DNA from 3 places in the Ruegeria sp. AM9 genome. Region 3 is predicted to be linked to each of the others. Evidence: riboswitches for the same ligand, from Rfam matches in the RefSeq annotation. Region 3 holds a riboswitch; each other region holds the start of a gene.

Region 1 (10,355 bases), on a different contig from region 3:
CCAGCCGCCGGTTTTCGGGGTCTGCCTCGAACCATTTCTTCGAGAAGATCGACGTGGCCCCAACTTGCGAAATCCGGCCCCGGCGCGGGAAGTCCGGCGAGAAATAGAACTTCACGCGATGGGTATCCAGCGCCTCGGCCTTGGGGATTCGCAAGCGAATTGCGTCGGCATAGGATTTCAGCCCCTGGTCCAGCAGCAGATTGTGGGAAAAGACGACATCCTCGGCCGTCACCGGCGTGCCGTCGGAAAACCGTGCCTCCGGCCGGATGTTGAAAATCACCCAATCATAGCTTTCAGGGTATTCTAGGCTTTCGGCCAGCAGGCCGTAATAGGATGCAGGTTCGTCATAAGACGGGACAAGCAGGCTTTCGTAGTGATCTGCAGACCGGGCACCTGCCCGGCCCTGCCGTGTATAGGGGTTGAAACTGTCAAACGTCCCCTGTGCGGCATAGGACAACTCTCCTCCGCGCGGCGCGTCCGGGTTCACATAATCGAAATGGGCAAAGCCTTCGGGGTATTTCAGATCTTTGAACTCAGAGAACCCGTAGCTTTTGATGATCTTTTCTTCGGCAAACAGCTGCGCCGTCGCCAACAGGACCAGAAACAGCCCCAGCATTGACGTATAAGCCCAACCCCTGAAATCCAATGCACGCGCCTGAACGGATACTCTGTTGGATCTCATCTTGCTCATCCCCTGCTTGGCCTCTGCCTTTAATCTTATGCGTGCCAGCTAAATGACCAGCACTGTCAGGTTCAAGTTTAGAATGCGTGAACGCTTTGTGAAGATGTCGTTAGGCAAAAATAAAGCCGCTGCGCGGGGCAGCGGCTTTGAAATTCAGTGCGGTTGATCACAGGATCAGTTGCCGATGGTCTGCAGATAAGCAATCAGATCGGCGCGGTCCTGCGGTTTTTTCAGGCCGGCAAAGCTCATGGAAGTGCCCGAGATATAGCTTTTCGGGTTCGTCAGGAATGCATCCAGTGCTTCCGGTGTCCAGTTGCCGCCATGGGCCTGCATCGAAGGCGAATAGCCGCCGAAGCCATTCGCCGAGGCGACCGGGCGATCCACGACGCCGTACAGGTAGGGGCCGGTTCCGTTGGCGCCATCTTCAAGCTTGTGGCAAGCCGAGCATTTGCGGAAGACGCGCGCGCCCTTTTCCGCATCGGCGGCGGCCAGCATGTCTTCGAATACCACCTCTTCGCCGTCGGCGCTTTCACCCGCGCTTTCGGTTTCGATGATATAAGAGGCCGTCTCGCCATGCCCATCGGCATGGTACAGCGCCTCGGCGCCCCATTTTGCCAGAAGCAGCACCAGGAAGGTGCCAAACAGGCCTGCGGCGGCCTTGGTAACTGTCATCGTGTCGAACATTGATCGCGTGTCCATTTCAGCTGTCTGCGGGGTGTCTAAGGGTTCCCCTCGCAAGAGGCAAGGTATAGACACCGCGACTAAACGCCCAATTCTGGAACTTGTTGCACGGAATCGATCAAATGACCAATCGTATCGCATTTCAGGGGGAACCCGGTGCCTATAGCCACGAGGCCTGCCGCAATGCGCGCCCCGATATGGAGGCCCTGCCCTGCCGCACGTTCGAAGATGTGATCGAATCGGTTCGGTCCGGCGACGCCGATCTGGCGATGCTGCCGGTCGAGAACACCACCTATGGCCGGGTGGCCGATATTCACCGCCTTCTGCCGCACAGCGGGCTGCATATCATCGATGAGGCCTTCGTGCGCGTGCACATCAATCTGCTGGCGGTACCCGGCGCGACTCTGACCGATGTCACCGAGGCGCATTCGCATCTGGTCCTGCTGCCGCAATGCGCCGGGTTTCTGAAGGAACACAACATCCGCGGACGCGTCAGCCCCGACAACGCCCGCGCAGCGCGTGAGGTCTCGGAACAGGGCGATCTGCATTCGGCGGCACTGGCCAGCGAATTGGCCGGGGAAATCTACGGTTTGAACGTTCTGGCCCGCCACATCGAGGACCACGACAACAACACCACCCGTTTCTTGATCATGTCCCCAGAGGCGGACCAATCCCGGCGCGGACCGCACGGCATGATCACCAGTTTCGTCTTTCAGGTGCGAAACATCCCGGCGGCGCTGTACAAGGCGATGGGGGGCTTTGCCACCAACGGCATCAACATGACCAAGCTGGAAAGCTACATGGTCGACGGGTCATTCACCGCGACTCAGTTCTATGCCGATATCGTCGGCCATCCGGACGACCGCAACGTGCAACTGGCCATGGAAGAGCTGGAGCACTTCACCACCAATGTCGAAGTGCTGGGCGTCTACCCGGCCGCGCAGCCGCGCGGGTAAGCCAGCAGGCTCAATCGACGGTATAGGATTTGCACACGGCGCCGTGGTGCGACCTGTAATCAACAAAGCCCATGGCTGAGTAATAAGCCAAACCTTCGGCGTTGTTGCGCGAAATAGTCGCGTCAATCGCAGCCAGTTCCCGCGCTTTCGCAGCCTCCAATGTTACACGAAACAAAGCCCGCCCCATGCCCTGACGTGCGGCCGAGGGGCGGATATGCGTGCCAATAACGCCCCAGCCCACCGGCGCACCGTAGGGGTTGCCTTCGACCGCAATCTTTATGGATTGGAACCCCAGAACGCAGCCGCCCCGAACCGCCACGGTACACCGCAGCTGATCCGGGTGGGTCAGGTAGTTCGCGGTCGCAAAACTCAAATCACTGGGCCTGCTGCGCTTGCCGGCGGCCGCGATCTCTTGCAAAACCTCGGAAATTCCTTCGGCATCGTCCAGCCCTGCTTGCCGGATAATCAGATCACCCATTGCTCGCCCCCTCAGGTGCCATGTAGGTAGCGTTCTTCGATTTCACGAGCGAATTCGTTCAGGCGCAGCTGAAACTGCCGCCGGAACCGCGCCTGACCCAGCCTCAGCGATTGCAGCAACAGCCGCGCGGGCAGAGATCGGGCGGCAAGCGACATGTCGACGCTCAGGCGGGTGCGGCGCTGCGACAAGGCCAGGAATTCAATGATCGTCACCCCGTTCATGCCTTTGCTGATAGCGTCGAACCGTAACAGAGACGGCGGGTCGCACTCGGCCATCTCGATTGCAATTTGGCGGGGCTTTCCGCGCAGCTGGAACTCGGTTTCCCATTGCGTGCCCGGCACCACGCCCATATGGCCCGACAGGCGCCGCACTTCGATCCCGCGACGCATGGCCATGCGCTCGAACCGCTCAAAATCGGCGACCATTTCGAATACCGCGTTGATGGGGGCGTCGATGTCTTCGCGCGCTGTAAACTGCATGACGTTTCGTGGTTCTCTTCGCTATAGGCTCAGTATCTGTCAGTCCAGCGTATCCGCAAGCCAGTTTTGCAGCAGGAAATGTGCAATAGCCCCCTTGCGGGCTGGCAACAGCCTCGGATGCTCTCCGGCAAAGGCCTGCATCATCTCGGGCTTGCTGACCCACATTGCATCCTCGATTTCCACCGGATCGATGGTGATCTCACGCGACAGCGCCTCACCTGCGCAGCCGAACATCAGTGAGGCCGGAAACGGCCAGGGCTGGCTGGACAGATAGCTGACCGCACCGACCGGTACCCCGGCCTCTTCCATCACCTCGCGCCGGACCGCAGCCTCAAGCGTTTCTCCGGGTTCGACAAAACCGGCCAGCAGCGAATACATCCCCTCGGGCCAGCCCGGAGACCGCCCCATCAGCACCGAATCCCCATGCGTGATCAACATGATGACCACAGGGTCGGTGCGCGGGAAATGCTGCCCGCCGCAGGACGGGCAACTGCGCTGCCACCCGGCCTGTGTGATTTCGCTGGCGACGCCGCAGCGGGCGCAAAACCGATGGGTTTCATGCCAACCGATCACTGCCTTGGCCGCCGCGGCCAATTCCGCATCGCGGGTGGACAGGCGGGTCATGATCCGGCGCAGTTCAGCAAAGACATGGCCTTGCGGCAGGTCCGGATGCTGTTGCTCGGTCCGATCGACAAACGCCCCCAACTGCGACATGTCCAAACCTTCGGGGGACCAGTTCGAGATATCGAGTGCAAAAACCGGCGATCCGTCCGAGACGCCCAGAAACACCGGTTCCTCAACGCTGCCGCCCGGCCCGTTTGCGACCAGATCATGGGTCATCGGGATCAGGCCCAGCCGATCCAGCGCCTCGCCCTGAACCAGCGGTTTGCCACGCCAAAGCAGCATGCAGGACGCTTGCGGATGGGCGCGCATCTGTGCCAGCTGTTCCGCATCCCCCCGGATATGGGCCGCACGCTCCAGGCCCGAGCCGCCAAACGTCACAAGTTCCGCGTGTTTCATGAGTGTTCCTTTGGGTCTTTGGCACAGGGCTGCCACGGCTGCAGCAGCGTTGCAATGGCAATTCCAAACACCCGGAAACCGAAGGCCGTCAAATGATCGCAGTCACGCGTTATATGTTGCACCTATTATACTTTTTGGGGAAAATGCTTAACATATAACTGCCAAAAGTAGAAATTTGTCACGCTCCATTCCTCTGCCAAGCCCTGCATTGAAGATACGGATTTTGGCGACATCCGATCTGCATATGAACCTGAGCGGCTTCGACTATTACTCGGACGCCCCGGAACCCACGATCGGGCTCACACGGACCGCCAGCCTGATCCGGGCCGCGCGGTATGAGGCGATGGCGGCTGGCGCGTTGGTTCTGTTGTTCGACAACGGAGATTCGCTACAGGGCACTCCGATCGGGGACTGGGCTGCGGAACCGGCCAATGCGCCGCATATCCTGATGCGGGCCTTTGGTGATCTGGCCTATGACGCCATCGGGCTAGGCAATCATGATTTCAGCTTTGGGCTGGAGGTTCTGGATCGCGTTCTGGCTGATGCCCCCTGCCCGGTGGTATGCAGCAGCGTGCACCGGAAGGACGCCGATCCTCTGTGGCAAAGCCATGCCATCCTGACGCGCACGGCCCAGTGCCAGGGCCAGCAGGTTGCGCTGAAGATCGGCCTGTTTTCGGTACTTCCCCCACAAACCGCAAAATGGGAGGCCCATCGGCTAAAGGACCGGGTCACTCTGGACGACATCCTGACCTGCGCCCGCTCCAAGGTGCGGGACTTGCAGGCAGAGGGTTGCGATCTGATCCTTGCGCTGGCGCATACCGGGCTGGGGTCGCCCATAGCGGAACCCGATATGGAAAACGCTGTCATCCCGATGGCCGCCATCAATGGCATCGACGCCGTGATCGCCGGGCATTCCCACCTGACGCTGCCCGGCCCCGCGCATGAGGGGTTGGATCATGTCGATGCAGTCCAAGGGCGGGTTCACGGAAAACCGGTGGTCATGCCGGGTCCGGCCGGATCAAATCTGGGGGTGATTGATCTGAAGCTGCACAGGATCAAGGACGGCGGGTGGGTGATTCAGGACCACAGCACCGAATTGCGCCCGATCTACCCGGCGGTGCCTGACAGCGAGGCCCAGCCCGTTGAAGAAGATCCCGATTTGCTGCGCCTCTTCGCCAAGGGTCATTCGGAAACACGCCGTCACACGGCGCAGCCGGTGGGCCGGACCGACCAGCATCTGCACAGTTATTTCAGCTTTTGCGCCCCGGACAGAGGGCTTGCATTGGCCGCAGCGGCGCAGGCGGCGGCCCTGCGCCCCTACCTGCAAGGGACACCCTTTGCGGAACTGCCGCTTCTATCTGCAGTGGCACCTTCGAAATTCGGAGGACGCGCCGGGCCGCGGTTTTTCACGGATGTGCCACCGGGGCAGGTTTTCCTGCGCCACATTAACGACCTGTATGTCTTTCCCAACGAATTGCAGGCCGTTGTCGTCAACGGAGCGCAGATTGGCGACTGGCTGGAAATGTCGGCAGGTTTGTTCAATCAGATCGAACCCGGCCGCGAAACCGATCTGGTCGACCCCAGCCGCGCCGGGCATAATTTCGATGTTCTGCAGGGGCTGAGCTGTCAGATCGACCTGTCGCACCCATCGCGCTTTGACGCCGCCGGTCGCCTGACCGACCCCGCGCATCGCCGGATTCACGACATCCAGTTCGAAGGGCGCCCCGTGACCCCGGACCAGCGCTTTGTCGTGGCGCTGAACAATTACCGCGTCAATGGAGGGGGGCATTTCCCCTTTGTCGACCGGGCCGAACCGATTCCGGTGCCGGCTCAACCCGTCCAGCGCATCCTGCAAGATTATTTCTCGGGCGCCCTGCCGCGCGACCCGCTGGAACACGCGCCCCGCGCCTTTCGGTTTGCGCCATTATCCGGGGCGACAACCTTGCTCCGGACCGGCCCAAAGGCCCACGATCACATTGCCGAGCTTGAGAAATACAGCCCACAGTTACTCGGAGAAGACGAAGAAGGCTTTTTGCTGATCCGTTTGACGCTCTGACGGGTTGTCTTTTCCACGCCCGTTGCCTATATCGACCGATGAGAGGTTGGCGCGGGCGAGCGCCTCGCCAACCTGGTCAGGTCCGGAAGGAAGCAGCCACAACGAGCCCCGCTTGGGTCGATGTCCAACCTCTCACTTCTTCCTCACAGAGAATGCAAAACGCCGGACCCGGCAGTATCATGCGATCAGCCGGGGCCAGAGGGCAGCGTTGCGGCGGGCGAAAGCTCCGATATGGCCCACTTCGGACAGGCCGAATTCAGCAGGTGACAACAGATGGCGGCGCGCGTGCGGCCCGTACAGATCGGCCAGCCGCCACACCGCGTTCGGCGGCACCACATCGTCATCCTCGAAGGTGAACAGATCCACAGGCGTCTCCGACTGCGCCCAACGCGCCTCGGGCAGAGTGATCCCGATCTCGGGCAGGTAGTTGCGCGGCGCGGTGCACCACCGCCGCCACTGCCAATAGACGCTTGCCGGCAGATCGGCCCCGAATCCCAGCGCCTTGCCCGGAAGATAGCCCAGAGCTTTCACCGCCAGCGGCGCGTGGCCGTACCAGAACAGCAATGCCAGCGCCCGGTAGGGCCAGGGATGGTCCGACACCGTCACCGGGCCAGAGCAAACACAGATCATGCGGTCGATCTGATCGATATCGGGTTGTATTGGCCCCAGCATCCCGCCGACGGAATGCCCGATGCTCCACTGCTGCGCGTCAGGGAACCTGCGTCGCATTTCAGCCCGGGCAGCTGGCATGTCGATCAGGGCCCAATCGGCCATCTTGACCCGCGATGCCTTCAGCGGCCCGGTCAGCGAATGGCCGAAATCACTGTAATCATAAGTTAGACAGGCCATCCCCTGCGCCTCGGCCAGCCAGCGGGCAAAGTGCTGATAGTAATCCCTCGGCACGCCCGTTGCGCCATGAATGACCACCGCCACCCGAGGCGCCGATGCCGGCATATACAGACGTGCGGATAAGGTGCCCGCGCATGATGGAAACTGGAAATCCTCGGTCGAAACAGTCTGTGTTGCGTCCAGCATGGTGCGGCCTCCGGGATTTTTGAACCGATTGGTTCACTTTCTCCAGTCCGCCGTGTTTCCGTCCGCAAGTCAACTATGACCATACGTCCACCTGGCCACGCAAATTGCCCGCTTGACTCGGGTCGCCCGCACCCGTTAGCGATGGCTTGATGGTTCTCGACCCCGATCTCGGGGCGGGATGAAAAGGGAACACGGTGCGGTTCTGCCCGGTGATGCCGGAACGAACCAAGGCCGCGACTGCCCCCGCAACTGTAAGCGGTGAGCAATGCCGAAACACCACTGGCCGAAAGGCTGGGAAGGTCGGCAAAGCGATGACCCGCAAGTCAGGAGACCTGCCATCGAAGCAAAACCGAAACTCGGGCGGGGTGTCCGGGCAGGTCGTCAGCACGCTGTCACACCTGATCTACGCCCCCGTCCTGCGCGCGGAGGGCGCATCATGATCTGGAAGACGAAGACACATCAATTCACCGCAACCGTGTGCCAGAAAACCGGCAAGACCTGCCCGGCCCTGGCACAGATGGCCCGCGCCGTCGTGCAGGCGATGGAGGCCGCTGCACCGGCGACCACCCCGGATTTCGAAGTTGAGGGCAGCAGCGAACTGGCCCATTGCGCTCAGGGCTGTTTCGCACGGTTTCGTGCACAGGCGGAACAGATTCGCGTGTTTTGCGGGACCGATGCCGACACCGCGATCGAAACGCTGGACGACTATGCAGATATGATGTTCTGCCTTGAATTCACCACACGCCCGGCCAAGCTGTTGCCGACACCGCCCTGCGCGATGCTCGAGGCCTCGGTCATTGCGCAAAGCCCGGTCGTGCGGCCGGAACGGCACGCGGCGCTCTGAACTAGTGGTAAGGCCGGGTGCTGGCCGCCTGTGCGGCCCAGTCCAACTGGCCGTCAGTCTCAACGGCGCAGGGCCGTACGGCGCGCAGGCGTTTCAGCGCTGCCTCGGGGCGTTCGCCGTGTTCGACCATAAGGCGCAGGACGATCATCCCGGACCGCCCGCAGCCACCCCGGCAATGTGCCAACACGCGCCCTCCGCGGGCCAGAACCTGTGCCGCCGCCGCGCTGACCTCAGGCCATGCGGCCTGCACCTCAGGCGGCGGCGCACCAAAATCCGTGACCGGCAGATGCGCCCAGCCGATTGCCGCGGCGCGCAGGTCGTCGCCGAATCCGGCGGCCCCCTCCTGCAGCATTTCACCCTCGGTAGTCATGGAAATCACCAGATCGGGCTGCCAGTCGCGGATGATGTGAAAATCCTGCCGATAGTTGCCCGCTCGCCCTGGCAATGGCGACAGAGCAACCGTGCCGTTGCCCACCTGCACGGCGTGAATTGCGAACAGTCTCAAGTGATAACCCTCCTGCCTATGCGTCTATGGTACATAAACTGCGACGCAAACGGAAATTCGCCAAGCGGGATGTGGACGCGGGCGGCGGGGGTCTCTACGCTGCATCGGAACCCGAATCCGACAGAGCAGACATGACCGACACGCCCAGCCCCGCCTATCAGGTTCTTGCCCGCAAATACCGCCCGGAAACCTTTGCCGACCTTGTGGGTCAGGACGCCATGGTGCGCACGCTGAAAAACGCGTTCGAGGCCGACCGGATCGCGCAGGCCTTCATCATGACCGGCATTCGCGGCACCGGCAAAACCACCACGGCGCGGATCATCGCCAAGGGCATGAACTGCATCGGCCCCGATGGCGAAGGCAAGCCGACCACGGAACCCTGCGGCCAGTGCGAGCATTGCGTGGCCATCATGGAGGGCCGCCACGTCGACGTGATGGAGATGGACGCCGCCAGCCGCACCGGTGTCAACGATATTCGCGAGATCATCGACAGCGTCCGCTATCGCGCGGCTAGTGCGCGCTACAAGATCTACATCATCGACGAGGTTCACATGCTCTCGACCAGCGCCTTCAACGCGCTGCTCAAGACGCTTGAGGAACCGCCCGAGCATGTGAAGTTCATCTTTGCCACAACCGAGATTCGCAAAGTACCGGTGACGGTGCTGTCACGCTGTCAGCGCTTTGACCTGCGCCGGATTGAGCCCGAGGATATGATCGGCCTGCTCAGCAAGATCGCAGCGGCCGAAAATGCCCAGATCGCCGACGACGCGCTTGCGCTGATCACCCGCGCCGCCGAAGGGTCGGCACGGGATGCGACCTCTCTGCTGGATCAGGCGATCTCGCACGGGGCCGGAGAAACCAGTGCCGATCAGGTGCGCGCGATGCTGGGTCTGGCCGATCGCGGCCGGGTGCTGGACCTGATGGACATGATCCTGCGCGGCGACGCGGCGGGCGCCCTGACCGAACTGAGCGCGCAATATGCCGAGGGCGCCGACCCGCTGGCCGTGCTGCGCGACCTCGCCGAGATCACCCATTGGGTCTCGGTCGTAAAGATCACCCCGGATGCCGCCGAAGACCCGACCGTTTCGCCAGACGAACGCGCCCGCGGCGTGCAGATGGCCGAGGCCCTGCCGATGCGGGTTCTGACCCGGATGTGGCAGATGCTGCTGAAAGCGCTGGAAGAGGTCTCGGCCGCGCCAAACGCCATGATGGCCGCCGAAATGGCAGTGATCCGTCTGACCCATGTGGCCGACCTGCCCAGCCCAGAGGAACTGATCAAACGGTTGCAGGACGCACCGCCGCCGCCACCAAACGGAGGCCCCGGCGGCGGCATGGCCGTGCCGTCCCCTGCGCCTGCTCATGCTACGTATACCTCAACCGCGCGCGGTCCGGCCGGAACACCCACAGCCGCGCTGGCTCAAGAAACCCAGGCAGCCCTTGCGCGGTATCCCAGCTTTGACCATGTCGTCGAACTGATCCGAACGAACCGCGACGTGAAACTGCTGGTCGAGGTTGAGAATGGCGTGCGCCTCGTGTCCTATTCGCCCGGTCGGATCGAGTTCACACCAACGGACAACGCACCGACGGATCTGTCCCAAAGGCTCGGCACGGCGCTGCAA
Region 2 (10,355 bases), on a different contig from region 3:
TTCCTTGGAATCGCGGCGGGCTCAGCGCTGGATCAGCGGCCACCCCGCGTCTTTTTTGGAAACAATCGTTACAGATTGCGGCCATTGCATATTCAGCGCCGGATCATCGTATCGCAATCCATGCTCGACCCCGGGGGTGTAGACCTCGCTGGCCGAATAATAGGCCTGTGCCCCGTCAGTCAGTGCCAGATAGCCGTGGGCAAACATCTCGGGACGTAGAGCGCACGCCGGTTCTCGGCCGACAGCTCGATCCCGAAATGCTGCAGATAGGTGGCACTGTCCGGACGCATATCCACGATCACGTCGTAGATGGCACCGGTGATGCAGCGCATGAACTTGGCCTCACGCGCCGGGGCCTGCTGGTAATGCAAACCACGCATCGTTCCTTTTCTTTCATTGAATGAAAGGTTTATCTGCGCAATGGCAGGTTTCAGGCCGTGTTTTTCAAACTCGTTTGCGCAAAAGGCACGGGCAAAAAACCGCGATCATCGGAAATCTCGTGCAGATCGACAACATAGGCGCCCGGCAAATGCGTTTCAGTGAAAATTATTAAAAAACCGCCTTCTGAACGGCAACCAGTTAACCACACCGACCCTCGTTTACAAAACGTGCCGTGGCGCAGCCGGTCAAACTCCGCTGCGCCGTTTTCGGCACGTGAAGGCATATCGAAAGCTAACCAGACAATTGGTCGGTTTCCATGATTCTCGGGCTTTTCTGCCGAAATCGCGGATTTTGGAACCTTCTGCCAAAGCGCGTCGACGGATCAATTTTGCGAACGCCCTGCAGAAACATGACTGGCTGAACCGCTGGGCGGATATTCTGCAACACCTGAACCTGCCGGAAACCGTGGCAATGGCAGTGCGCAGGCAAAACCTGTCCCGAATGGCCGCAGGGTTGACGGGCGAACACGCCTCGCACCCGAATTCGGTGGAACCCGCGTCAGTGCCTTGAGGCCAGTTGCCCGGGCTCACCCGGCGCTTGCAACCGAGTCGTCCGACAACAGCCCAAGATGGGACAACTGGTTGCCGCAGCTGTTTTCGACCGGATGGAAAATCCCGACATACTCAAGCTCGGCCCCGGTTTCCGCGGACAGCACAACATTGGCCGAGGTCGCGAATTTGACCACGATGGACCGGTCCAGCTTGGCCTTTTTGCCCTCGATATAGGGCAGATTCCCGGCTTTGAGGTTGAAGATCGCATTCGCCACCTGTCCCGACAGATCTTTCTGAATCACGAAGGTCTCATAAGCGTCGCAAAACGCCTGCGCTGCGGGCCGCGATCCCGCCCGGTTGCAGGGCATACCCAACCCCGCCCGCAATAGCGGCCAGACATACCCCCCCAGCAATGCGTTTCGTCTGGATATCATCATCGGACCACCTCGACCGCGCGCAGCGACATTGCCGACAGGGTTAGGGTCGGATTGGCGGGCGAGCAGGCCGGGAACGCCCCCGCCCCCAAGGCAAAGACATTCGGAACCTCGTGCAGGCGCAGATACTCATCCACTACCCCTTCGGCCGGGTCGGTACTGATCCGGTGCGTGCCCTGAATATGGGCCTGACTTGGAAGGAAACCGCCAGCGGTCACGCCGTCCAGCACATCCGGAATGATACCCGGCAACCCGTCCAGCGCGCGCTGCAATCCCCGATAGGCATAGGGGTGGTGCTTGGTCCATTCGATCACCGGTGCGTCACCCTCCAACAGCACCCGATTTTCGGCGACGGGCAGGTCCTCGGCTGCAAGGGTCAGGACCAGACGGTTGGTCCACTTGCCCGGCTCTTCGCGGATATTGGGGGGCGAATTCGAGCTTTCGATCAGCACCGCCGCCGCCTCGGACCGGTCTATGTCGTGATAGAAATGATAGCCATGGCTGGTTTCAGACGTGCCGCCGAAATAGTTCTTTAACGTGGCCGTATCGACAAGGACGGATTGCGAGGGTTCTTCGTGCAGGAAACGCCCCAGCGCCGGTGAGGTGACACCCGACCGCAGCAGGATTGCCGCGTGCCGCCATTTGCGCGCGTGGAAGGCAGCGGAACCCAGGACTTGCTGTGGTTCTACAACGCAACATCCGCACGGGACTTGGCGTACTCGGGGTAGGGAAACGGCGTTTTGCGGGGCAGGATATGAGCTGACCCGCCGCCTGCGATCTCCATCAACGTTTCCGCCCGCTCGTAATAGGGCGCCAGATCGTCATACCCGAACGGCCAGTTCATTCCGACGCCAAACCGGGACTGCAGCCGGAAGTCACCGGGATGAAATCGCGGAGTATCGCCCCACCAGAAATTCGAGTTTCCGCCAAAAACAACGAAGCTGAGCCAGTCTTTCCGAAAACCGGACGAGTTGCGCTGAGTAATCTCCTCTCCGGTGCGCCAGCCATCGCGAAGCTGCGCCTCATGCGGGCGGAACCCGCCTTTTTCAATGATGAGAATGTCCAGATCCTGCGGCAGGGCATGCGCAAAAAACATAGATGCAAAGCTGCTGCCAACAAGCACCACATCCCATTCCCGGGACGCGACCTCTGTTAGGTCAATGCGGTTCATCTATTCACCCGGGCCTCTGAAGAGGCTCAAACCAACGTCACTGATACACTTAAATAGGATGATATAGGGTACCCCGAGACCGGGGTTTGTCAAATCACCAAAGATGATCGGTTTCTTCCGGAACCAATCTACAAGCCATTCCGCAGTGTCCCGATCCGGCGGCCGCGTCACTCAGAGGCCTTCGCCCCGCCGGTCTTGCGGTTGCCCGCCGCGCGGATGCGATCGGCAATGCTTTGCGTCCACTCCAGCCGCTCGCCCTGTGTTTCCAGGGTTTCGACACTGTCGGCGTCCAGCCGGAACGTCGCCCGCATGGGCAAAAACCCGTCGACCACCATCATGTTCTGCTCTGACGGATCGATGGTCAGCCTTCCGGTCAGCCGCACGGGTTCATGGACATAGCTGGGCGCCCAGTCACCGTTCAGCCGCACCCGGATCATCTGATTGGGCGGAGGTGGCGGCATATGGCTGCACATCCCGCGCTGGGGCACCAGATAAGCGATGGCGTTCCCGTCCGCATCGGGCGGCGCGGGAATGGCAAACCCCGCCAGCGTCACCGTCTGACCGTCAAATTCAGGGTTGCCCGCAGCGCCGGCGCGATCCCGGTTCCGGGCCACGGCATGCCGTTGCTCCAGCAGCCAGTCGATATCAATGCCATCGGCGGCCAGGGCGTCCTCGGTTTCGAACAGAAGCTCCTGCCAATTCAGCCGCTCTTCGGGGCTGCCCGCATCCTGATGCAGCCTGCTGCGCAGGCGTACGGCAAAAAGCACATCGTCGAACTGTTCCGGGCTCAGGTCGCGATACGGATCGTCGAAGACCTGAACGGACGGATCCGGCAAGTCAGACCAGTCCAGTGCAGCCCCCGGAGCCGCCAGCACGGACGGACCGCACAGGGTCAACGTCAGAATCGTCGCAAGGGGAAACCAATATCGCATGACCGGACTCTATCGCCCTGCCGGGATCATTCCAGTAGGTTTTTTGCAGATGCCGCTCTTTGCAGAACCCCCTGCAATTGCAGGGCTGCACCGGCAAACAAACGTAGAGGATATAACTTTATGATTGACGCACCGGGTCATCTCGGGCAGTCAATCTGGTGATGGTTCCCCCAAAAGGGATGAAAAGGGAATACGGTGCGGCCCTGTCAATTGGCCAACTCCGTGACTGCCCCCGCAACTGTAAGCGGTGAGCGACGCCATACACCCACTGGTCCTTGGGCCGGGAAGGATGGCCAAGCATCGACCCGCAAGTCAGGAGACCTGCCATCATATGTTCAACCAACCCGGGGCGGGGCGTCCTGGAAGGAGGCTATGATGACACGACTGACACGTGTTCCCATGATTGGCACCTTCTCTGCGCGTTTGAAAACGAGCGGAGCGGGCAATGCCGGAAACACCTGATCACTTCATTCTGATCTGCGAGACCTGCAAAGGGCCTGAGAATGCGGATGCCTTGCGCAACGCGCTGACGGGCAGTCTGCCCGCGGGGTTTGCGGTTCGGACCGTCACGTGCATGGCGGGCTGCGAACGACCGACTACCGTTGGATTTCAGGCCGTTGGCAAAGCCCAGTACCTGTTCGGCGATATCCGGACGCAACGTGACATCACTGCAGTGGCCGAGTTTGCGCGGCAGTACCGCCACAGTGCAGATGGCTGGACCAACGCCTCTGACCGACCGCGGCCGCTGTTTACCAAAACCCTGTCCCGGATGCCCCGGCTGAACGTAGAGGAACACTCATGACAGACCCCGCGTTTCTGGTCGCGCGTGACCTGGAATACTATGCGCTGAACGGCGATGTTCTGCTGCAGGGTGCATCGTTTGAACTGGACAAGGGCGCAATCCTGGCCATTGCCGGGCCGAACGGGGCCGGGAAAACGACACTTCTGAACCTTCTTAGTGGCGCCGCCGAGATGGTTCTGGGCGATGTTCTGGTCAACGGGCGCAGCCTGAAACAAATGCCTGCATCAGAGCGCGCGCGCATGATCGCCGTGGTCAGCCAGCAGGAGTTTCCGGACGGTCGGTTGCTGCTGCGCGATTACGTTGCGCTGGGTCAGATTCCGATCCGCTCCGACCGGTCCGCCGAAGCCCATGCGGCCGAGCTTGACCGAATACTGGACCTGACCGGGCTGAGCGCTCTGGCGGATAAACGGATGGCGCTGCTGTCCGGCGGCGAACGCCAGCGGGCACATATTGCGCGCGCCCTGGCGCAGAGCCCGTCGCTTCTGTTTCTGGACGAGCCCACCAACCATCTGGACCCGGACGCCAAGGGCCGGATGCTGTCACTGGTGGCCGAGCTGGGCATTACGGTGGTGATGATCGTGCACGATCTGGTCATGATCCCCGAGTTTGCCACCCATGTGGCGCTGATGAAATCCACCCGCCTGACCAGCTTTGGCCCCGTGGCCGAGGTTCTGACGCCCGCGCATGTGCGCGACACGTTTGGCGTCGACTACCTGTGTTTCCAGCACGAAGGCCGGGTGATCCCGGCGCTGGATATCCGAAGAACCCCCGTTTCAAACTAAAGCAAGGAAACACCCCCTATGAAACACATCTGGTCTGCGGCCCTGATCACCGCCATGGCAGGCGGCGCATCTGCAGGTGAAGTAACCGTTGATAACTGCGGCGAACCATTGGTTTTTGAAACTCAGCCCCAGCGGCTGGTCGTGCACGACATGAACATGACCGACATGGCCTTTGCGCTGGGTCTGCAGGACAAGATCGTCGGTCTGACCGGCATCACCGGCTGGTACAAGACCAGCCCCGAGTTTGACACGCTGCGCGGTGACATCCCCGAGCTGGCGCCAAAATACCCGACCGTTGAAAACCTGGTTGCGGTTGAACCCGACCTGTTCTTTGCCGGGTGGTATTACGGCATGAAACCCGGCGGCGACGTCACCCCCGACACGCTGGAACCTTTTGGCATCAAGACCATGATCCTGTCTGAGAGCTGCGTGCATCTGGACAAGGATCGCCCCGAGGCCAGCATGGACCTGCTGTTCGACGACGTGCTGCGCCTGGGCAAGGTCATGCATGTCGAAGGCAAGGCCGAAGAACTGGTCGGCGGCTGGAAAGAAGAGCTGGCAGCGATCGAAGCGCAGACTGCCGATCTGCCGAAACCCCGTGTCTTCCTGCTGGATGGCCCAGCGGATGCGCCCTTCACTGCGGGCAAATTCGCCATCCCCGATGCGATGATCGCTGCTGCGGGCGGCGAGAACGTCACCCATGACATGGATACCAGCTGGGGCCGCACCTCGTGGGAGGCCGTGGCCGCCGCAAACCCGGAATTCCTTGTGTTGCTGGATTACCAGACCGGAAATGGCGCAGAAGATACGTTCAAGTTCCTGCAGGACCATCCGGTGATGTCGCAGATCGACGCGGTCAAGAACGAACGCTGGATCGGCCTGCGCTACGAGGAACTGACCCCCGGACCGGCAAATATCGAGGCGATCTCGAAAATGGCCCAAGCCATGCATCCGGGCCTCAACTGATATGGGCCGATTGGGCCTTGAGCTAATCTTGGGGGCGGTCATTCTGGCCGCCCTCTTGCTGATTTCGACCGTCTACGGCACCACGCCCATCCCCGCGCGGGATGCGTTTGACGCCGTCTTGCTGGGCACCGGCCTGACGGACGGAGACATGTCCCCCCTGCACCGGATCGTCTTCGATCTGCGCCTGCCCCGCGCCCTGTTCGCGGCCGTCATTGGCGCCGGGCTGGGTATTGTTGGCGTGGTTCTGCAAACCACGACGCGCAACGATCTGGCTGACCCTTTTCTTTTCGGTCTGTCCTCGGGCGCCGCCGCCGGAGCCGTGTTCGTCATCACCGTGACCGGCGATATTCTGGGGTTCTGGACCCTGCCGCTGGCGGCGTTTTGCGGTGGCCTCGTGGCGTCAGGCATCGTGCTGGCGCTGGTGCACGGGCTGCGAACGAGTGCGCCGGAAAAACTGATCCTGGCCGGTTTGGCAGTGTCTTTCCTGTTCTCGGCCATCACCAATTATCTGATCTTTGCGGGCGACAGCCGTGCGGCGCATTCGGTGATCTTCTGGATGCTGGGCGGTCTGGGTCTGGCGCGGTGGGAGACCTTCCCGCTGGTCTGCGCCGGGTTGCTGCTGATCCTGTCCTATTCGCTCTATCGCAGCCGCTGGCTGGACGCGCTGCTGACCGGAGACCTGACCGCCGCAACACTGGGCGTGCCCGTTCAGGGGCTGCGATTCAGCATGTTCTTTGCCGCCGCCCTTGCCACCGCTGTTTTTGTCTCGGTCGCCGGGGTAATCGGCTTTGTTGGCCTGATGGTGCCGCATATCGCGCGCGGCATCGCCGGGCCGCTGCACAACCGGCTTCTGCCCACGGCCGCAATTGTCGGCGCGGCTTTGCTGACGGGGTCGGACATCCTCAGCCGGCTTCTTCTGGCGCCGCAGGAATTGCCGGTGGGGATCGTGACAACCTCGATCGGTTCGGTGTTCGTGTTTCTGCTGCTGTTCAGAACCGCACGGGCGCGGCACTAGAGCCGGGCATTAATTCTGCCTCGGCCCATTGTCTCGCCACCGGAGCAGAAACCGCCAACAGATCGATCGCGCGACCTGCAATCTGAGTGACGATATCCGACACGCATTGCGGTTTCAGATAGAAGGCCGGGACCGGCGGCAGAACAATCGCACCCATCTCGGTAACCGTCGTCATGTTTCGAAGATGCACCAATGTCAGCGGCGCCTCGCGGGTCAGCAGGACCAGGCGCCTGCGTTCCTTGAGTTGCACGCTGGCGGCGCGGGTCAGCAGGTTGTCATCCAGGCCATGCGCGATGGCCGCCAGGGATCGCATGGAACAGGGGGCAACGATCATCCCGGATACCGGGACTGACCCTGAGGCGATACTGGCACCAATGTTGCTGATGGAATGATGGCGGGTGGCCAATCCCCTGAGGGTGTCAAACGCATCCTCCCCGCATTCTTCAAGCAGCGTGCGCTGTGCTGCGTCGCTGGTGACAAGGTCGATCTCAACGCCCAGATCCGACAACTGCCGCGCCACCGACAGCCCGAGCGCTGCACCCGACGCCCCGGCTACGCCCAAAATCACGCGGTGTTGGCTCATGACGTCCCTCCGGCCATCAGGCGCGAAACAAGATTGGCGGCGAAATCCGCGTCCTTGTCCGCCGTTTTCATCACGGTTCCCCATTCCCGGCTGGTTTCGCTTTCGATCTTGGTCGTGGCGTCGATGCCCATTTTTCCGGACAGTCCCGGCTGCGGAGACGCAAAGTCCAGATAGTCCATCGGCGTGTTTTCCAGCGTCATCACATCCCGACCCGGGTCCATGCGCGTGGCAAGCGCCCAGGCGATGTCATCCCAGTTCGTGGGGTCGATATCGTCATCCACCACCACAATCATCTTGGTATAGCTGAATTGCGGCAGCATCCCCCACAGCGCCATCATCACCCGGCGCGCCTGACCGGGATAGCGTTTGTCGATGCTGACAACGGCCATGCGGTAAGAACAGGCGGCAGGTGGCAGCCACAGATCGCGGACCTCGGGTATCTGAGCGCGAATGGTGGGCAGCGCGAGGCGGTTGAAAACCTCGCCAATGATCGCGGGCTCATCCGGCGGGCGTCCGGTATAAGTGGACAGGTACAGCGGGTCCTGCCGATGGGTCACGGCCGTGACCTGCATGACCGGAAATGGCTCGGCCCGGTTGTAGTACCCGGTGTGATCTCCGAACGGTCCCTCGGGCGCGGTTTCGGTGGGGGAAACCCAGCCTTCCAGGATGATCTCGGCCTCGGCCGGAACCATCAAGGGTACGGATTTGGCAGCTACCATGCGAGGACGCACTCCGTTGAGCGCGCCTGCAAAGGTCATTTCCGACACAGTCTCGGGCAAGGGCAGCGCGGCGGACAGCAGCGTCGCCGGATCTGCCCCCAGAACGATGGCGACCGGGGTCTTTTCCCCGTTCTTCGCCCAGCTCCGGTGATGGGCCGCGCCACCGCGATGGGGCAACCACCGCATGATCAGCTTGTCCCGGTCCAACACCTGAGCCCGGTAGATGCCCGCGTTGTAGGACGTGACATTGCCCGCGTCGGACCCGTGCGGTCGGGTGATGACCACCGGCCAGGTCACAAGCGGCGCCGCATCGCCCGGCCAATGCGTTTGCACCGGAATTGACGCCAAATCGATATCCGCCCCTTCCAGAGCAACCTGCTGGCTGGATGCGGACTTGGTGATCTTGGGTCGCGTGGCCAGGGCGGCCTTCAACATCGGCCAACGCGAAAGGGCATCCCGCAACCCGTCCGGAGGTGCCGGGGTTTTGAGCGCGGCAAGAAACGCGCCCATCTCGTCCAGTTCCTCCGGTTTAATACCAAGCCCGGCGCACACGCGTTCAGTTGTCCCGAACAGGTTGGTGACAACCGGCATTTTCGAAGGGATACCACCGTCCAACACCGGAAAATCGAACCGCACCACCGGGCCGGCCCGCTCCAGCACGTTGCGGTGAACTGCTGTAATCTGATGGCGGACCGAGACGGGCTCGGAAACTGTCAGCAACTGATTGGTGTCCCCACACCAGTCAAGGAAACTGCGCAGGCTGGGGAAAGAGGGCAACGATCGCACGGGAGATCCTGTTCAAGAAAGCCCGGCCTGCCTATCAGCGAAATTCCACAGCGAAATTGACCATCGTCAAACTGCGACCGCGTGCGACCCCTTATGAGTTCCGACAGAAGACATGTCGACCGTGCCAAAGGAGCCCTGCTTGTCCCAATCGCCCGCCATGATTCCGCACTTCCCGCAGGTGGCCACCCTTCCGTTGCGCATTTTGCCATATGCCCCTTTGTCGGCCATCCTGTCCGCCTTTTCCCGCAAGATCGCGCAAAAACACCCGGGCATGTTCCGCCGTCTGGGCGAGCATGACCACACGCGGTTCATCCTTGATCCGACCGACCTGCCGTTTGTGATCTGCCTTGATCCGAACGGCGGCACCCCGCGAGTGACAGTCACGCGCGGCCGCGCAGAAGGCGCCGCCCGGATCGCCGGGCCGCTCGCTGCCTTATTGGGTCTTGTTCACGGCGCCTATGACGGGGACGCGCTGTTCTTTTCCCGTGATCTGGTGATCGAAGGCGATACGGCCGCAGCGCTGGCCCTGCGCAACGCAATCGACGACGCCGAGCTGGATTTCGCACAGGAGCTTTCGGACCTGTCCGGCCCCTTGGCGCATTCCATGCAGAGGGTTCTTGCACTGATCGAGCGAAGAACCGGCGTTAACCTGAGCAGACCCGAAGAGGCAGACCTATGGTAATGGAAATTGTCTGCCCCGCTGGCACCCCCGCCGCGTTGCGTGCGGCAGTAAAGGCGGGCGCGCATACGATTTACTGCGGCTTTGCCGATGAAACCAATGCCCGGAACTTTCCCGGCCTGAACTTCGATCGCGCCGAAATGCGTGAAGGCGTGGCCTTTGCCCACCAGCATGGCGCCAAAGTGCTGGTCGCCATCAACACCTTTCCCCGCGCCGGGCACGAGGCCATCTGGCACCGCGCCGTAGCCGATGCCGAAACCTGCGGCGCCGATGCGGTGATCCTGGCCGATGCTGGCCTTCTGGCGCATACCGCGCGCCATCATCCCACCCTGCGCCGCCACCTTTCGGTTCAGGCTGCCGCCGCCAATGCGGATGTCATCAACTACTATGCCGAGACCTTTGGCGTGAAACGTGTGGTGCTGCCGCGCGTGCTCTCGGTGCCGGAAATCGCCGCGATCAACGCTGAAACCGAGGTTGAAACCGAGGTGTTCGTCTTTGGCGGCCTGTGCGTGATGGCCGAGGGCCGCTGTTCGTTGTCATCCTACGCCACCGGC
Region 3 (10,355 bases):
CGTCCTCTTCCACGGCCACAACCAGCTGCGCCATGCGCGCCGCGACGGCAGTGGAATACCCCATTGCGGGGGCGATATCCAAAACGACCTCGTCATTCGAGATGTTCAGCGCGTCCAGCATCTTGGCCAGCGTCCGCGGCTCCAGAAGGCAGCGCCCGTTGCCCAGTTCGATCACGCCCTCGGCATAGGCGGCCTCGCGCTGCGCGTCCGGCACAAAATTCTCTCTCTCGACGGTCAGCATGGCGTCAATGATGGGAAATTTCGTGACATCCGAGGGTCGAACCTGCGTATCAACCATCGTACGGCGCCGAGTTGCGAAATCTGTCATTGGATCGCTCATGTTAGTCCCAAGTATGTCCGGCTTGTGCCATATCCAGACGAAACCGGCAACGGCTTGGCGTCGAAAGTTTCGCCGGATCGCAGGAACTTGGTGTCGCACTGCGCCATGTCGCAGCAGGTAGGAACGGATTTTTCCGATCAACCCACTGGACGCCCCTGACGAAAGGTGTTAAAACGCCTGCCACACCACGGCAAGTATTTGATTTTACTTGAAAAGGCGAGTTGGCGGAGTGGTGACGCAGCGGATTGCAAATCCGTGTACACCGGTTCGATTCCGGTACTCGCCTCCATTTTATTCTAAATCATTGACTTAGCCTTGTGGTGCTCGGGTGTGACACAGAAGTGGGACACACCTACAATGATGCAGCCAACCTACCTAAGCCTTTCACGGCACGGCATTTTTTACTTCCGCTGGCCTATCTCTCCGTCATTCGGACAAGGGCGAACAACTGTAAGAATATCATTACACACAAGATGCCCGCGCAGGGCTGGCGATCTGGCACGATTTCTTGCATCTTGCGGGCGACTACTACCGGATCAAAAAAACGTGGCTCGACTTAGACAAGACCAAATCCGATCAATGGTGCAGCGGCACTTCAAGGCTTCGCTCGCAAAGTTCATGGAATGGATGAACAACACTGGCCTTCCAAAGAATGCCGTTAGCGCTATGCAGGAAGAGATTGTAGCCCATGAAAACGCCGTTGAGGGTGAGGACCCGCTGTCGGACCTGTATCTCAACTACGAGGCGTTTTGCGAAGCATCTGGCCTAGACGCTCAGGACTGGGAAGATAACGCACTAGACCTTCGACGTGAGATGCGTAAGGCGCGCTGTGACGTGCTCAGGCGTGTTCTGGCGGCGCTAGAGAACCTTGAACACTATTCTTTCGACGACACCTGCCCAGAGGCGTTTTCGCCACCCACAAATGCCGTGCCGCCTTCCTCGCCAATAGGAACTGCAATTGACGACTTCATTGCAGAACACTCGCGCCAGTGGGCTGAAAAAACAGTCGGACAGAACCGTGCCTATCTCAACATCCTTGTCGAGTACTTCGGACCGGACAGGCTGCTAGGCACCATAACCAAGCAGGACGCGAACGAAGTTAAAAAGGTCCTGCAAGCCTTGCCAGCTAGCCGGAACACTAAGCCCGCCCTCAAAGACATACCGTTATTGGAAGTTATCAAGCTGCCGGGTCACAAGAAGATCGCGCCAAAGACAACCAACAGCCACATACAGATGTTCAAGGCTTTCTTCGACTGGGCTGAGCGGCACGGTTAGTGGACTATGACAGCATGGGGATAGCAGAGAGAAGAACCCGTCAGGGCTGGGTTCTGACGCCTTTGGGGCAAAGCATTCTTTCACGGGCATTTAGTGAACTGCTGACGATAGCAAACGGGAATACAAACAGGTTCAGCGCCGAACTGTTAGACCTGTTGGGTAGCGTGGACGCTACTGCTGCAGTGAGACCTCTACACACACCCCTCGGCGACATCTTCTGAATACCGAAACAAGCACCATACTAATGACCCACACCACTGCCGCTAGAGAGTGCGAGGTCCTACTTGTCCTGATTGCGCTGTGCCTGTTTGGCTTCGAATTGTTCCCAGACCTTAATGCGGCCCTTTTGCCGCGCGTCAGCCAGCCAGAGCTTCTTACGCGCGTCAGGCACCTCTAGGCTCCTGTACTTGCCATCTGAGAACTTAGGCCAATCTATCGCCATCCCCAGCTTGACCATTTCCGCAGACAGGTCGCGCCCGTCTTCAAGATAGCACTTTGCCACTGTACGACCGTGGGTATCCTCAGCAGTAACCACTGCCCTCACCTTTTGCCCTTTGCATAGGGATACTAAAGCCCACTTGGCCTTCTTGCCGTACGGGTGGTTAATCTCGGGCGCATCTACGCCAAACAAGCGCACTTGGGTTTTCTTTATTTTTATGGTGTCGCCGTCCACAACATAGGCTGAGCCTTCCAAGACCTTTTCTATGGGTTCAGGTATTGCACTGTCAGCTTCAAAACGCGGTGGCTGCTGAACCCCTTGGGGGCGTGATGCGCCCAATCTCGGCTTCAAGTCCGAAGTTGGTTGATAGGTCGGCTTAGTGCTTCTGTCTGGCTTGCGTTTGCTATGCACAAGGAACAGCACAACTACCCCAGCAACGACAAGCAGTATCAATACTTCCACAGGATCGGACCTTGTAAATGGTTTGGCTCAAAACACATGCGGAGAAGTCCGCAGACGTACTGCACGTTATGGTTGATATTGGGATGCCGGAGAGGTTTAATCCAGTGAAAAGTGACAGCCTTTCACCACGACAAAACACCAAACACCGGCAATCTATAGGGGCTAGTCACACCCAATATGCATTCACCCGACTTGGAAAACGACAGTGCCCACAACACCGGGATAAACACCCCGTAGGACCGACCACTAAAGACTTCACTGATGAAGCGACCCCGCAGTTTGCCATACAGACTGAACGAACATAACCAATAGGTGTTGCCTAAGCATCAGTGTGACACTAGTGTGAGACACACAAGCCAACCTCACCCCCGATAATCCGGGTTATTCAATGGCTTAGAAAAATGGTAGCGGGTCCGGTACTCGCCTCCACTCCTCTACGTTGGCAACTTGTTGAGATGCGCCGCTTGGTGCGTCATTCCGCCCGTCGGCCCTGCGGGATCACTTCGTAACCCGGTTCTTCCGGCTCGTCGTCCAGCATCTCGGGCGGGAAACCGGGGGCCGTGATGTTCAGGCCGGTAGCTTCCTCTAACCGCTTGATAATGTTTGGTGACAGTTCGCGTTCGCCAAAACGGGCGATGCCGTCATCGATGATTTCGATCATCACAGGGTTGATCTCAAGCGGCACTCCGGCACGGTCGGCGACATCCTGGAACAACCCGATATCCTTCTTCACAAGGTCCATCGTGAAAGAGATATCGCGCGAGCCGTTCAGGATGACTTGGCTTTCGGTTTCATGCACAAACGAGGTACCGGATGAAATCTTGATCGCCTCGTAGGTCGTGTTGAGGTTCATCCCAGCGGCCTTGGCGGTCACAAGTGCCTCGGCGCAGGTGATCAGGTTGGCGGTGGCCAGATAATTCGTCAGCACCTTCAGGACCGAGGCCGTGCCCAGGTCTCCGGTATGCAGAACGCGGCGGCCCATCGTGGTCAGAAACGGCAAAATCCGCTCGAAGGTTGCGCGGTCGCAACCTGCAAAGATCGAGATATTGCCGGTCGCGGCCCGGTGACACCCGCCGGACACGGGGCAATCGACGGCGGCGCCTCCGCGCTCGATCACCATCGCACCCAGACGCTTGACCTCGGCCTCGTCGGTGGTCGACATCTCCATCCAGATTTTGCCCGGACCGACCTCGGGCAGCATCTGCTGCATGACGGCATCCGAGGCGGCAGGGGACGGCAGGCAGGTGATAACCGCATCGCAATCCCGCATGATCTGTGTCGGGCTTTCGGCCGCTTTGGCGCCTTGGGCCACGAATTCGGCCACCAGATCGGGATTGAGGTCATGGACCGTCAGATCAATTCCGTTCCGCAACAGCGAGCCTGACAGTTTGCCGCCGACATTTCCCAAACCGATAAATCCGACTTTCATTTCACCCTCCCGAAGGTCGCTGTTCGCGCCAAGTATCCCTGTTGCTTGCCTGTAGTGAAAATGAATAATAACACGCATTATGGGCAAAATTTTTTGGTGATAGATGGACCGCCTTCCAAACCCCGCATGGCTACGCAGCTTCGAATCCGCCGCGCGCCATCTGAATTTCACCACAACCGCGCAAGAGCTTGGCCTGACGCAGACGGCGGTTTCGCTGCATATTCGATCCCTCGAGGCCGAGTTGGGGCAAAAGCTGTTCACCCGGAATGCGCGGCGGCTGGAACTGACCGAGCTGGGGCAATCCTATTCGCTGACGGTGCGGCGGGCGTTGTCAGATATCGCGCTGTCCACCAACAGCCTGTTTGGCCCGGCCTCACGGCAGACCCTGACCGTCCGCGCTGCCATATCGACCGCCACCTACTGGATAGCCGCCGAACTGCCGGACTTCTCCACCCGGCATCCGGATATTCCGGTCCGTCTGGTCTCGCACATCTGGAACGACAGCGGGACGCCCGGCGATGTGGATGTGGAAATCCGGCTGGGGTATGGCGACTGGCCGGGGGTGCGGTCCGAGAAGATTACCGATGAAAAGCTGGTTCCGGTCTGTCGGGCCGGGCACGGTTCGCCGAAACTGAATAACGGGCCGCTGATTCAAATACTTGGGTACGAGGACAACTGGGCGCAGTATTTTCAAGCCATCGGCACTGCGCCACCCGGCCAACCATCTCGATATTCGGTGGATACGACGGTGGCGGCGCTGCAACTTGTGATGGCCGGTGCGGGATATGCAACGATCCTGGAACGGTTCGCCAGAAACGCGATCCGCCAGGGTGCGCCGATTGCGATTGCGGGTCCGGCGATTCCCTTTGCCCAGTCGCATTACATGGTTAGTGCTCAGCAAGCTGTGCCATCCACAGCAGCGGCAGGTCTGTTTTGCGCGTGGTTGCGGGACCGGCTGGCGGCGGATGCCGCGGATTGACACAAGCTGGTCGCTTTTTCGTCCCGAGGGTTTTCCGCCTGGGTCTGGCGCTTGACAAGGCCCCTGCCCGTGCCGCATGTCGCTTGGGTTGGTGTCCATCCCCGGATGGATGAAAAGGGAATGCGTCAGCGGTCATCCGTCAAACGCAGCCGCCCCCGCGACCGTGACCGGAGAGGGTGCCCACAGCCACTGGCCCAAAAGGCCGGGAAGGCGGGACATCCGACAGAGGCCCACCTCTGACATCCGCAAGCCGGGAGACCTGCCAGCACCCGAAGATGAAACCGGGCGGGGTGTTCCGGTGTCGGGTCCATGTCGCAACACGTGGCCCGCATGAAACCCCGTCCCCCGCAATGAGGATTTGGGGGGATGAGAGACATGACCGTGACCGCACCCGTCGAGCTGCTGGTCTGTACCACGTGCCGCCGCGGCCTGCCTGTCGAGGATGACGCGCAGCGACCCGGCACCTTGCTTCACAAAGCGCTGGAACAGGCGGAACTGCCCGAGGGCATCACTCTGAAAGCCGTGGAATGCCTGTCGAACTGTGATGAGGGCTGCTCCATCGTGCTGCGCGGCGGGCCGGATCGCTGGACCTTTGTCTACGAGCACCTCAACGAAAACGACCATGTCGAGACCATCGTCGAAGGTGCCACCAAGTACCTCGCGACCGAAGACGGCCTGGTCAAATGGCGCGAACGCCCAGAACATTTCCGCAAAAACTGTGCGGCCCGCATTCCCCCGATTGGAGCCCTGAAATGAGCAACCTCGAGAAACTCCCCGTCACTGTGATCACCGGCTTTCTGGGCTCGGGCAAGACCACTCTGGTCAAGCACCTGATGCAGAACCCGCAAGGCAAGCGTCTGGCCGTTGTGGTCAATGAATTTGGCGATGTCGGCGTCGATGGCGATATCCTGAAATCCTGCGCCATCCCGGACTGCCCGGCGGAAAACATCATGGAACTGGCCAATGGCTGCATCTGCTGCACCGTGGCCGACGACTTCATCCCCACCATCGAGGCGCTGATGGCCTTGGAGCCGCGCCCCGATCACATCCTGATCGAAACCTCCGGCCTCGCCCTACCCAAGCCGCTGCTCAAGGCGTTCGACTGGCCGGATATCCGGTCCAAGATCACCGTGGATGGCGTAATCGCTCTGGCCGATGCCGAGGCCGTTGCCGCCGGTCGTTTCGCCCCGAATGTCGAGGCCGTGGACGCCCAGCGCCTGGCCGATGACTCGATCGACCACGAAACGCCCCTGTCCGAGGTGTTCGAGGACCAGATCTCCTGCGCCGACATCATCCTGCTGACCAAACCCGATCTGGCCGGTCCCGAGGGTGTGGCCAAGGCCAAAGAGATCATCGCAGCCGAAGCTCCGCGCCCGCTGCCGGTGGTCGAAGTGGCCGAAGGTGCCGTGGACGTGCGCGTCGTTCTGGGTCTGGAAGCCGCAGCCGAAGATGACATGGACGCCCGTCCCTCGCATCACGACGGCCACCACGATCACGAGCATGATGATTTCGAAAGCATCATCGTCGAACTGCCGGAACAGACCGACCCCGTCGATCTGGTCGCGAAAATCGAACGCCTGGCCAATGAGCTGAACATCTTGCGCGTCAAAGGCTATGCCGCTGTTGAAGGCAAACCGATGCGTCTGCTGGTGCAGGCCGTCGGCGCCCGTGTCCGTCACCAATACGACCGTCCGTGGGAATCGGGTGAAGAGCGCCGCTCGCGTCTGGTGGTCATCGCCGAGCATGACGACATCAAAGAAGCCGCGATCCGCGACATCCTTGTTGGTGTGACCGAGGCCGCCGAGTAAGCCATGCACGTCGTCTTCCGCGAAAGCCACGGGTTAGAAGAAACCGAGACCCCAACCGATCTGGGCCAGAGCCCGGCGGATCTGGTGGTGCTGTCTTTTTCCGACAGCGACCTTGGCGCTTTCGCGGCAGGCTGGCATCGCGGTGGCGGTGCCGAGGGGCGGATGCCGACGATGCGGCTGGCCAACCTGACGGCGCTGAAACATCCTCTGTCCGTCGACACCTATGTCGAACAGACGCTGGAGGGCGCCAAAGGCATTCTGATCCGCCTGATTGGCGGCGTGCCTTACTGGTCTTACGGGTTGCAGCAGGTTTTGGCACTGGCGCAGGCTAAGGGTATTGCGCTGGCCGTCCTGCCTGCGGATGGGCGCGAGGACACGCGGCTGGATGACTATTCCACCCTGCCCGTCTCGACCCTGCGCCGGTTGGCGCATCTCTGCGACACTGGTGGGGAGGTCGCCGCACAAGCCGCGCTGGCGCAGATGGCACTGGCGGCAGGCCTTTATGCAGGTCCGGTAATGGGCGCCAAGACCCTGCCTGACTGCGGTGCATGGTGCCCGGATCGTGGCGTGATCCCCGTGGACACGGCTTTCACGGGCGACGCGAAACGCATCGTCGTCACTTTCTACCGCGCCTATCTGACCTCGGCCGATACCGCCCCCGTCGCGGCCCTGATCCGCAGCTTGCGGGATCGTGGGATTGAGGCTGTCGGCATGTTCGCCCCCTCTCTCAAAGCGCCCGCAGCCGCCGAATGGCTGCGCGAACAAGTCGTGGAGCTTGCTCCATCGGCGATCATCAACGCCACCTCATTCTCGGGCAAAGGCGCGTCGGGCACATCCCCTCTGGACGCGGCCAATGTGCCGGTGTTCCAGGTCGCCCTCGCGACCTCACGCCGCAAAGCCTGGGCCGAGGCAGAACGCGGCCTCTCGCCCGCCGACCTCGCCATGCATGTGGTTCTACCCGAAGTGGATGGGCGCATTTCTGCGGGCATTGCGTCCTTCAAGGAACCGGGCAAGCGCGACCCGCATCTGGAATATTCCCGCTTCGCCCACCGGGCCGAGCCCGAACGGATCGAAGCAATCATCGACCGGGTCACCGGCTGGCTGAACCTGCACGACACACCCAAAGCAGATCAGATCCCGGCGCTGATTTTGTCCACCTACCCCGGCAAAGACTGGCAGATGGCCCATGCGGTGGGTCTGGATGCGCTGGCCTCGGCTGAGGCGATGCTGTCCGATCTACAGGCCGAGGGTTATGACACCGCGCCCGCCGAACCGATTTCCGAAGCGCTGCTGGACGCACGGATTTCATGGCCGCTGAAGGACTACCGGACGGCGCTCGCGGCTTTGCCCGAACAGTTGCGCGATGATCTGCAAACCGTCTGGGGCACCCCCGAGGATGACCCAACCTTCTCGGACGGCGCGTTCCATTTTACCGCCCTGCGCCGTGGCAAGGCCCTAATCGCCCTGCAGCCCGAGCGCGGAACGCCCGAGCTGCGCGATGACGACTATCACGACCTGTCGCGCACCCCGCGCCACAGCTATGTCGCGTTCTATCTGTGGCTGCGCCAAGGCCTCGGCGCGGACGCCCTGATCCATATCGGCGCGCATGGCACGCTGGAATGGCTGCCGGGCAAGTCGGTCGCCCTGTCCGCCGATTGCTGGCCCGAGGCGTTGATCCGCAACCTGCCGGTGATCTACCCCTTCATTGTCAACGATCCCGGCGAGGCCGCGCAAGCCAAGCGCCGCATCGGGGCCGTGACGCTGGGGCACATCCCCCCTGCGCTGAAAGAAAGCGGCACGCCGGACCGCATGGTGCGGCTGGAATCGCTACTGGATGAATTCTCGAATGCCGACGGGCTTGACCCCAAGCGCCGCGACCGCCTGCAGGAAGACATCCGCGACGAGGCGCAGGCGATCGGGCTGGAAAGCGATCTGGGTCTGGATCAGGCCACCTGCACCGCCGAGGCGATCACCCGCATCGACCGCTTTGTCTGCGACATCAAGGAAAGCCAGTTTGGCGACGGCCTGCACATCTTTGGCCGGGTGCCGGACGTGACCGGCAATTTCGACCCCGCGCCCTCGGCCCATGCCGAACGCCGCGCCCTGATCGATGCGCTGGCCGGTAAACGGATCGAGGCAGGGCCGTCCGGCTCCCCCTATCGCGGACGCTCAGACGTGCTGCCAACGGGGCGGAACCTCTATACCACCGACCCGCGCTCGGTTCCGACGCGCGCCGCCTACACGCAGGGCGTGAAACTGGCCGAGGAACTGGTGCGGCGCCACCTGCAGGAAGAGGGCGACTATCCACAGGGCCTGATCGTCGACCTGTGGGGTTCGGCCACCATGCGCACGGCGGGCGAGGAATTCGCCATGGCGCTGCACCTGCTGGGCGTGAAACCGGTCTGGGACAAGGGGTCCGAGCGGGTAGCGGGAATCGAAGTCCTGCCGATCACCGACCTCAGCCGCCCGCGTTTGGACGTCACACTGCGGGTCTCGGGCCTGTTCCGCGATGTGTTCCCAACGCTTTCGGCGCTGTTCGGTCAGGCCGTGCGGGCACTGTCCCAACGTGACGAGGCCCCGGATTGGAACCCCTATGCCGGTCAGGCCCCCGCGGCCCGCGTCTATGGCCCCGCCCCCGGCAGTTACGGCCTGAACATGACCCACCTGTCCGAGACCTATACGGATGAGGCTCGCATGCAGGCGGGCGAGGCGTGGCTGGAAGCCAGTTCCTTCGCGCTGGAGGGCGAGCATATCGCGCAGGACAAAGACGGGATCACCCAGCGCGTCGCCAATGCAGACAGCTTTGTCCACCTGCAGGACCTCACCGAGACCGATCTGCTTCTGGCCAATGACTATGCCACCCATGAGGCCGGGTTCGCGGCGGCCAAGAAGATCACCGGCGGCAGTGCGCAGCTGTATCATCTGGACAATACCAACCCGCAAAACCCGCGCGCCCGCACCCTGCCCGAAGAGATCAGCCGCGTCGTCCACGCCCGCGCTGCCAACCCCGGCTGGATCGCAGGGATGCAGCGGCACGGCTTCCGGGGGGCTGCCGAGATCGCGGCAACGCTGGATCACATGGCCTCGTTTGCACATCTGTCCGGCACCGTCGCGCCGCACCTTTTCGACCTCTACCACGGTGCCACCCTTGGCAACGAAGAGGTCGATGCCTTTTTGCAAGAAGCAAACCCGCAGGCGTATCAGGCCATGAAGGACAGGTTTCTGGCGCTGTTGGAGGCCGGGCTCTGGAACACGCGTCGAAACTCGATCCGTGCCGATCTGGAGGGTTTGAGATGAGCGCGCCCATCGTCCAAGGCTGGTGCCCTGGAGCACACCGTCCGATGATGTCGGGCGACGGGCTGGTTGTGCGGGTGCGGCCTCGGCTGGCTCGGCTAAGCGCCGCGCAGGCGCTTGGCCTGTGCGAACTGGCGGAACGGTTCGGCAATGGCACCATCGACCTGACCAACCGCGCAAACCTGCAGCTACGCGGCGTGCAGGAAGCCGACCACCAGCCGCTGCTCGCCGAACTTTCAGCGCTGGGCTTGCTGGATGCAGAACCGGGCATCGAGGTGCGTCGCAACATACTGACCTCACCGCTCTATCAGGTCGGCGACCTGACCGCA

Evidence for each region. Region 3 has a riboswitch for cobalamin ahead of ACR0DO_RS06900 (DUF1636 family protein). Riboswitches for the same ligand answer to the same signal wherever they lie in the genome.
Region 1: another riboswitch for cobalamin. It lies ahead of ACR0DO_RS18325 (hypothetical protein); the one in region 3 lies ahead of ACR0DO_RS06900 (DUF1636 family protein).
Region 2: another riboswitch for cobalamin. It lies ahead of ACR0DO_RS08470 (DUF1636 family protein); the one in region 3 lies ahead of ACR0DO_RS06900 (DUF1636 family protein).

The regions. Positions count from the first base shown of each region.
Region 1 is NZ_JBQFWY010000017.1:42,444-52,798, forward strand. Features, by position in the region: gene ACR0DO_RS18275 (extracellular solute-binding protein) at 1-682, opposite strand, end outside; gene ACR0DO_RS18280 (c-type cytochrome) at 857-1,366, opposite strand; gene ACR0DO_RS18285 (prephenate dehydratase) at 1,486-2,319, shown strand; gene ACR0DO_RS18290 (N-acetyltransferase family protein) at 2,330-2,797, opposite strand; gene ACR0DO_RS18295 (SRPBCC family protein) at 2,809-3,276, opposite strand; gene nudC (NAD(+) diphosphatase) at 3,316-4,296, opposite strand; gene ACR0DO_RS18305 (bifunctional 2',3'-cyclic-nucleotide 2'-phosphodiesterase/3'-nucleotidase) at 4,505-6,352, shown strand; RNA gene ffs (signal recognition particle sRNA small type) at 6,392-6,490, shown strand; gene ACR0DO_RS18315 (alpha/beta hydrolase family protein) at 6,530-7,387, opposite strand; cobalamin riboswitch at 7,521-7,741, shown strand; gene ACR0DO_RS18320 (hypothetical protein) at 7,699-7,827, shown strand; gene ACR0DO_RS18325 (hypothetical protein) at 7,824-8,231, shown strand; gene ACR0DO_RS18330 (protein-tyrosine phosphatase family protein) at 8,233-8,736, opposite strand; gene ACR0DO_RS18335 (DNA polymerase III subunit gamma/tau) at 8,763-10,355, shown strand, end outside.
Region 2 is NZ_JBQFWY010000003.1:245,056-255,410, reverse strand. Features, by position in the region: partial or broken gene ACR0DO_RS08505 (dTDP-4-dehydrorhamnose 3,5-epimerase family protein) at 22-422, opposite strand; gene ACR0DO_RS08500 (hypothetical protein) at 431-664, opposite strand; gene ACR0DO_RS08495 (hypothetical protein) at 733-951, shown strand; gene ACR0DO_RS08490 (hypothetical protein) at 968-1,366, opposite strand; gene ACR0DO_RS08485 (GMC oxidoreductase) at 1,366-1,818, opposite strand; gene ACR0DO_RS08480 (hypothetical protein) at 2,052-2,537, opposite strand; gene ACR0DO_RS08475 (DUF3299 domain-containing protein) at 2,705-3,469, opposite strand; cobalamin riboswitch at 3,615-3,812, shown strand; gene ACR0DO_RS08470 (DUF1636 family protein) at 3,915-4,271, shown strand; gene ACR0DO_RS08465 (ABC transporter ATP-binding protein) at 4,268-5,053, shown strand; gene ACR0DO_RS08460 (ABC transporter substrate-binding protein) at 5,072-6,019, shown strand; gene ACR0DO_RS08455 (FecCD family ABC transporter permease) at 6,021-7,034, shown strand; gene ACR0DO_RS08450 (UbiX family flavin prenyltransferase) at 7,009-7,617, opposite strand; gene ACR0DO_RS08445 (UbiD family decarboxylase) at 7,614-9,122, opposite strand; gene ubiT (ubiquinone anaerobic biosynthesis accessory factor UbiT) at 9,262-9,804, shown strand; gene ubiU (ubiquinone anaerobic biosynthesis protein UbiU) at 9,804-10,355, shown strand, end outside.
Region 3 is NZ_JBQFWY010000002.1:405,211-415,565, forward strand. Features, by position in the region: gene ACR0DO_RS06870 (protein-L-isoaspartate O-methyltransferase family protein) at 1-328, opposite strand, end outside; tRNA gene ACR0DO_RS06875 (tRNA-Cys) at 556-629, shown strand; gene ACR0DO_RS06880 (hypothetical protein) at 959-1,615, shown strand; gene ACR0DO_RS06885 (thermonuclease family protein) at 1,896-2,516, opposite strand; gene ACR0DO_RS06890 (NAD(P)-dependent oxidoreductase) at 2,989-3,945, opposite strand; gene ACR0DO_RS06895 (LysR substrate-binding domain-containing protein) at 4,049-4,924, shown strand; cobalamin riboswitch at 4,997-5,205, shown strand; gene ACR0DO_RS06900 (DUF1636 family protein) at 5,300-5,680, shown strand; gene cobW (cobalamin biosynthesis protein CobW) at 5,677-6,732, shown strand; gene cobN (cobaltochelatase subunit CobN) at 6,736-10,029, shown strand; gene cobG (precorrin-3B synthase) at 10,026-10,355, shown strand, end outside.